Streptomyces clavuligerus: one gene and its partner. The protein of the gene in region 1 interacts with the protein of each later gene in a pairwise test. Links are inferred from orthologs where the notes say so. Each region holds a gene or a part of one and is shown on either strand. Other genes may lie near its edges.

Region 1 (3,170 bases):
CTGGGGATGGAGCCGGTGGACAACCGGGGGTTCCTGTGGACAGCGAAAAGTTCTGCACAGGCCATGCACAGCCCACGGGGAGTTCTCCCCAGCTGTGTCCCCAGTTTTACCCCGGTTCCCCACAGCCCAACCCCGCGCATCGGTGTGACGCCTTTCACTCGACACGGTGAGAGGGGCCTGGACGTTGCCGAACAGTGGACAAGGCTGTGGAGAAGCTGTGGGCAACTGCCTCCAGCCTGGGGACGGGCGGTGGACAACCGCGCGGGCCCCCTGTGGACGCCCGCTCTGTCCACGGGCTGTGGATCACGGTTTGCCACAATTCCACAGGCACCTGACCTGGTGTGATGATCTTTCCCCAGGCGCACCTGTGGACAGCGTCTGGACAACTTTTGAGTCCCCAGGCTGTGGACGGTGGATTTCCGCCCGACCTGTGGAGAACACGGTGACACACCTCCCTAATCGAACATCGCCAAGCCGGTGGGGCGGTCGACCACGGCGGCGGAGGACATGAGAAGTGCCCCGGGAGGGGCTCCCGGGGCACTGCGGACGGGGGTCGAGGACGGCACGCGGGACGCCGCGGGCGGGGGTGTACGGGGCCGCGCGGGCGGACGCGACGGCGAGGGCGCCGAGGGGGCGGACGCGACGCCGAGGGGCGGCGAAGGGCGCCGTAGCGCACCGTACGGCCGCTGAGGGGCCGCTGAGGGGCCCCGGGGTCAGCCGTTCTTGATGCGGTTGGTCAGCTCGGTGACCTGGTTGTAGATCGAGCGCCGCTCGGCCATCAGCGCGCGGATCTTCCGGTCCGCGTGCATCACGGTCGTATGGTCGCGCCCGCCGAACTGCGCCCCGATCTTCGGCAGCGACAGATCCGTCAGCTCACGGCAGAGGTACATGGCGATCTGCCGGGCGGTGACCAGGACCCGGCTGCGGGAGGAGCCGCACAGGTCCTCCACCGTCAGACCGAAGTAGTCCGCCGTCGCCGCCATGATCGCGCCCGCGGTGATCTCCGGAGCGCTGTCCTCGCCGCCGGGGATCAGATCCTTCAGCACGATCTCGGTGAGCCCCAGATCCACCGGCTGCCGGTTGAGCGAGGCGAAGGCCGTCACCCGGATCAGCGCGCCCTCCAGCTCACGGATGTTGCGCGAGATCCGCGAGGCGATGAACTCCAGCACCTCCGGCGGCGCGTTCAACTGCTCCTGGACCGCCTTCTTGCGCAGGATCGCGATTCGCGTCTCCAGCTCCGGCGGCTGCACATCGGTGGTCAGCCCCCACTCGAAGCGGTTTCGGAGCCGGTCCTCCAGCGTCATGAGCTGCTTGGGCGGCCGGTCGGAGGAGAGCACGATCTGCTTGTTGGCGTTGTGGAGCGTGTTGAACGTGTGGAAGAACTCCTCCTGCGTCGACTCCTTGCTCGCCAGGAACTGGATGTCGTCGACGAGCAGGATGTCCACATCGCGGTACCGCTTGCGGAAGGCGTCGCCCTTGCCGTCGCGGATCGAGTTGATGAACTCGTTGGTGAACTCCTCCGAGCTGACGTACCGCACCCGGGTCCCCGGGTAGAGGCTGCGCGCGTAGTGCCCGATGGCGTGGAGGAGATGGGTCTTCCCGAGCCCGGACTCCCCATAGATGAAGAGCGGGTTGTACGCCTTCGCGGGGGCCTCCGCGACCGCGACGGCCGCGGCGTGCGCGAAGCGGTTGGACGCGCCGATCACAAAGGTGTCGAAGAGGTACTTCGGGTTCAGCCGGGCGTGCGGCTCCCCGGGGCCGGAGGCCGCCGGGGACGGTGACCCGAGCGGGCCGGGGCCCGTGCCGCCGGTGCCGCGGTGCGGTGCGGCGGGGGCGGGCAGCTCGCGGCGGTCCGGGCGCTGCTCGTACCCGGGGCGCTCGGCGGGGGGCTGCGGGGAGCGGTAGTCGTGCGGGGTCCGGTCCGGCCGCGCCGTGGCGTACGGGTCCCGGTCCTGGAAGGTCTCCCGCTCCTGGTACGCGTCCCGCTCCGGGAAGCCGCCGAGCCGGGGCTGCTGCCAGGACAGGTCCTCCTGCGCGCGCGGCCAGGCGCCGGGCTCGGGGCGCTGCTGCTGGTACTCCGGGTAGACGGGCCGGATCTCCGGCAGCCCCTCGTCGGCCGCGCGATGCCCGTACCCTCCGTACGGGTCCGGCTGCGGCGGGTACCCCGGTGCCTCGTCGTGCTGGGGGTAGGCGGACGGCTGGGGAGCGGTCTCCTGCGGTGCCGGTGCTCCGGCGGCGGAGTCGTCGACGGTGATCGCGATCCGGATCGGACCGCCGCACTCGCGGCTCAGCGTCTCGCTGATCAGCGGGGCGAGCCGGCCTTCGAGGACCCGCTTGCCCCACTCATTGGGAACGGAGAGCAGCGCCGTGCCCGCGACCAGGGCCAGCGGGCGGCAGCGCTCGATCCACTGCTTGTCCTTCGGCTCGATGCCCGCCCGGCCCTCCGCGAGCAGGTGCTCCAGAACGCGCGGCCACACTGCGGCAAGATCGGCAGGTACGTCAGCCACAGGGCACGCTCTCTCGCAGGTCCCACGAATGTGTGGTTCTCGGGACGGGGGGATGGAGTGGGGGAGTCCGACCGGGAAGGGACAGAAAGGAAAAGTTCCGGAGTCCAGCCACGGTAGTCAGGCCGACCCGCGCGGTTCAAGTTGTTGTCCACAGGCTGTGCACAGTGGCCCCCGCCGTCGCCCTGGTTTGACCGGATGGCGTAGCCGCGCGTACCGTAACCAGGTCGAGTTGTCGATGGCTGCTGCCGCCTGCCTCCGATGGGCAAAGATCACACCCTGTGATTGTGAAGCGGTGCACTCGGGCGTAGACGCGAGCTTCCTCGTGGGCGCACGGTGACAGCCAGGCGATGCCCCGCCATCTACGAGTCACTACTGGAGCCCCCGAGTGAGCAAGCGCACCTTCCAGCCGAACAACCGTCGTCGGGCCAAGACCCACGGTTTCCGTCTGCGCATGCGTACCCGCGCCGGCCGCGCGATTCTCGCGTCTCGCCGCAGCAAGGGTCGCGCCCGCCTGTCCGCCTGATCGCGTACAGGTCATGACGTGCTGCCTACCGAGAATCGGCTGAGGCGGCGCGAGGACTTCGCGACCGCGGTACGGCGAGGACGACGGGCCGGACGCCCGTTGCTGGTCGTCCATCTACGAAGCGGTTCACCGGACCCGCA
Region 2 (3,195 bases), 980 kb from region 1 along the record:
CGATCTGCCTGGACACCCAGGACACCGACGAGATCGTCTCGATCGTCAAGGCGATCGCCCCGGGCTTCGCCGGGATCAATCTGGAGGACATCTCCGCCCCCCGCTGCTTCGAGATCGAGGCGCGGCTGCGGGAGGCCCTGGACATCCCGGTCTTCCACGACGACCAGCACGGCACCGCGATCGTCGTGCTCGCCGCGCTGACCAACGCGCTGCGCGTGGTCGGCAAGACGATCGGTGATGTACGGGTCGTCATGTCCGGCGCGGGCGCCGCCGGTACGGCCATCCTGAAGCTGCTGCTGGCGGCCGGGGTCAAGCACGCCGTCGTCGCCGACATCCACGGTGTGGTGCACGCGGGCCGCGCCGACCTGGTCGACGCCGCGCCCGGCTCCCCGCTGCGCTGGATCGCCGACAACACCAACCCGGAGGGCGTCACCGGCTCGCTCCGGGAGGCCGTCGTCGGCGCGGACGTGTTCATCGGGGTCTCGGCGCCGAACCTGCTGGGGGCCGAGGACGTCGCCGCGATGGCCGATGGCGCCATCGTCTTCGCGCTCGCGAACCCCGACCCCGAGGTGGACCCGGCGATCGCCCGGCAGACCGCCGCCGTGGTCGCCACCGGCCGCTCCGACTTCCCCAACCAGATCAACAACGTGCTGGTCTTCCCGGGTGTCTTCCGGGGCCTGCTGGACGCCCAGTCCCGCACGGTGAACACCGAGATGATGCTGGCCGCGGCGAGCGCCCTCGCGGACGTCGTCACCGAGGACGAGCTGAACCCGAACTACATCATCCCGTCCGTCTTCAACGACAAGGTCGCCGGTGCGGTGGCCGGAGCCGTGCGGACGGCGGCGAAGGCCGCCGCGGCGGCCCCCGGGCCCGTCGAGGGCTGACGGACCGGCCGCCGCGCCCCGGGGGTTCCACGGCGCCCCAGGGGGCCCTGGACCGCCCCTGGGCCGCCCCGGGGGTTCCACGGCGTGGGGGCGGCCCTCCGGTCGCAGCCGCCCCGGCGGTCACGTACCGTAGCCCTTGGCCCCGGAATGATCACGGGGGCGCGGACCCCGCCCCGTGAGGGGCAGGAGCGCCGTTCCCCTGCTCCGGGCTCCGGCGCGTCGCGGGTCGCCGGTCCACCGCCGCCGATCTAGGGTGGCGGACCATGGCCCTGCGGCTCGAAGGAGCCCCGCCCGGTGAACGGAGTGTCACCACGATGTGGTAGTGGCGCTTTTCGTGTGACCCAGGCGGGTGCCGGATTGGCTTTCCCGCCGTTGGTGGGGGCAGGATGCTCACCCGAGGACCTGTCCTGGGGGAATCCCCCACCGGGCCAGGAGGATCTGATGCAGACCCTGGTCCGGGGAGTGTCAGAGGGCCCTGGCAGCATCGGCTTCGATCTCACGCCTCACAGGCAAGTAGAAATACGGGAGTAAGAACATGAACCGCAGTGAGCTGGTGGCCGCGCTGGCCGACCGCGCCGAGGTGACCCGCAAGGACGCCGACGCCGTGCTGGCAGCCCTCGCCGAGACCGTCGGAGAGATCGTCGCCAAGGGCGACGAGAAGGTCACCATCCCCGGCTTCCTGACCTTCGAGCGCACCCACCGTGCCGCTCGCACCGCGCGCAACCCGCAGACCGGCGACCCGATCCAGATCCCGGCGGGCTACAGCGTGAAGGTTTCCGCTGGGTCGAAGCTGAAGGAAGCGGCGAAGGGCAAGTAAGCTCCTCGGCCGGACCCGCGGGGACACCCCCGGGTTCTCCACTCGGCACCACCAGGGCGGCCGTCCCCACCGGGACGGCCGCCCTCGCCGTGCCCGGGGCTCCCCGCCGTGCCGCGCCCCTGAGGCCCGTGGACATGCCACCGCCCCGGACCGTCGGAACGGGCCGGGGCGGGGACAGCGGCCGGGAGGCGGCTCAGGCGCGGCTCAGAGGCCGGAGCCGGGCAGTTCTACCTTGGCCCCCAGGTCCACCAGCTTCGCCATGAAGTTCTCGTAGCCGCGGTTGATCAGGTCGATGCCGTGCACCCGGGAGGTGCCCTGCGCCGCCAGCGCCGCGATCAGATACGAGAAGCCGCCCCGCAGGTCCGGGATGACCAGATCGGCGCCCTGGAGCTTCGTCGGGCCCGACACGACGGCCGAGTGCAGGAAGTTGCGCTGGCCGAAGCGGCAGTCCGAGCCGCCCAGGCACTCGCGGTAGAGCTGGATGTGCGCGCCCATCTGGTTGAGCGCGGAGGTGAAGCCGAGCCGGGACTCGTAGACCGTCTCATGGACGATGGAGAGCCCCGCCGCCTGCGTCAGCGCGACCACCAGCGGCTGCTGCCAGTCGGTCTGGAAACCGGGGTGGACGTCCGTCTCCAGGGCTATCGCGTTCAGCGAGCCGCCGGGGTGCCAGAAGCGGATGCCCTCGTCGTCGATCTCGAACGCGCCGCCGACCTTGCGGTAGGTGTTGAGGAAGGTCATCATCGAGCGCTGCTGGGCGCCGCGCACATAGATGTTGCCCTCGGTGGCCAGCGCGGCCGAGGCCCAGGACGCCGCCTCCAGCCGGTCCGGCAGCGCCCGGTGGGTGTAGCCGGAGAGCCGGTCGACACCGGTGATCCGGATCGTCCGGTCCGTCTGGATCGAGATGATCGCGCCCATCTTCTGGAGCACGCAGATCAGATCCTCGATCTCCGGCTCCACGGCGGCGTTGGACAGCTCGGTGACACCCTCGGCGAGCACCGCCGTCAGCAGCACCTGCTCGGTCGAGCCGACCGAGGGGTACGGCAGCCGGATCTTGCAGCCGCGCAGCCGCTGCGGGGCCTCCAGGTACTGGCCGTCGTCCCGCTTCTCGATGCGCGCGCCGAACTGCCGCAGCACATCGAAGTGGAAGTCGATCGGCCGGCCGCCGATGTCGCAGCCGCCGAGCCCGGGGATGAACGCGTGGCCGAGCCGGTGCAGCAGCGGGCCGCAGAAGAGGATCGGGATGCGCGAGGAACCGGCGTGGGCGTCGATGTCGGCGATGTTGGCGCTCTCGACATGGGTCGGGTCGAGCACCAGCTCGCCCGGCTCCTCGCCCGGCCGGACGGTCACACCGTGGAGCTGGAGCAGCCCGCGCACGACCCGCACATCGCGGATGTCGGGCACATTGCGCAGCCTGCTGGGCTCGCTGCCGAGCAGAGCGGCGACCATGGCCTTCGGGACCAGGTTCTTGGCGCCGCGAACACGGATCTCGCCCTC

Evidence for each region.
Region 2: the proteins of dnaA (region 1) and CRV15_RS18125 interact in binary tests that used the Escherichia coli proteins (3 or more experiments, as listed by UniProt). The link is inferred for Streptomyces clavuligerus from one-to-one orthologs.

Annotation. Positions count from the first base shown.
Region 1 is NZ_CP027858.1:3,329,848-3,333,017, forward strand. Bases 111-2,967 are described here. They hold dnaA (chromosomal replication initiator protein DnaA), read right to left. Parts: upstream 2,508-2,967; coding sequence 714-2,507; downstream 111-713. Other genes in these bases: rpmH (50S ribosomal protein L34), read left to right, coding at 2,893-2,967. In the rest of the region: more of rpmH, read left to right, coding at 2,968-3,030; rnpA (ribonuclease P protein component), read left to right, coding at 3,049-3,170. UniProt on the Escherichia coli protein: Plays an essential in the initiation and regulation of chromosomal replication. Binds in an ATP-dependent fashion to the origin of replication (oriC) to initiate formation of the DNA replication initiation complex once per cell cycle.
Region 2 is NZ_CP027858.1:4,305,091-4,308,285, forward strand. Bases 179-3,060 are described here. They hold CRV15_RS18125 (HU family DNA-binding protein), read left to right. Parts: upstream 179-1,419; coding sequence 1,420-1,701; downstream 1,702-3,060. Other genes in these bases: CRV15_RS18120 (NAD-dependent malic enzyme), read left to right, coding at 179-884; murA (UDP-N-acetylglucosamine 1-carboxyvinyltransferase), read right to left, coding at 1,906-3,060. Also shown: more of CRV15_RS18120, read left to right, coding at 1-178; more of murA, read right to left, coding at 3,061-3,195.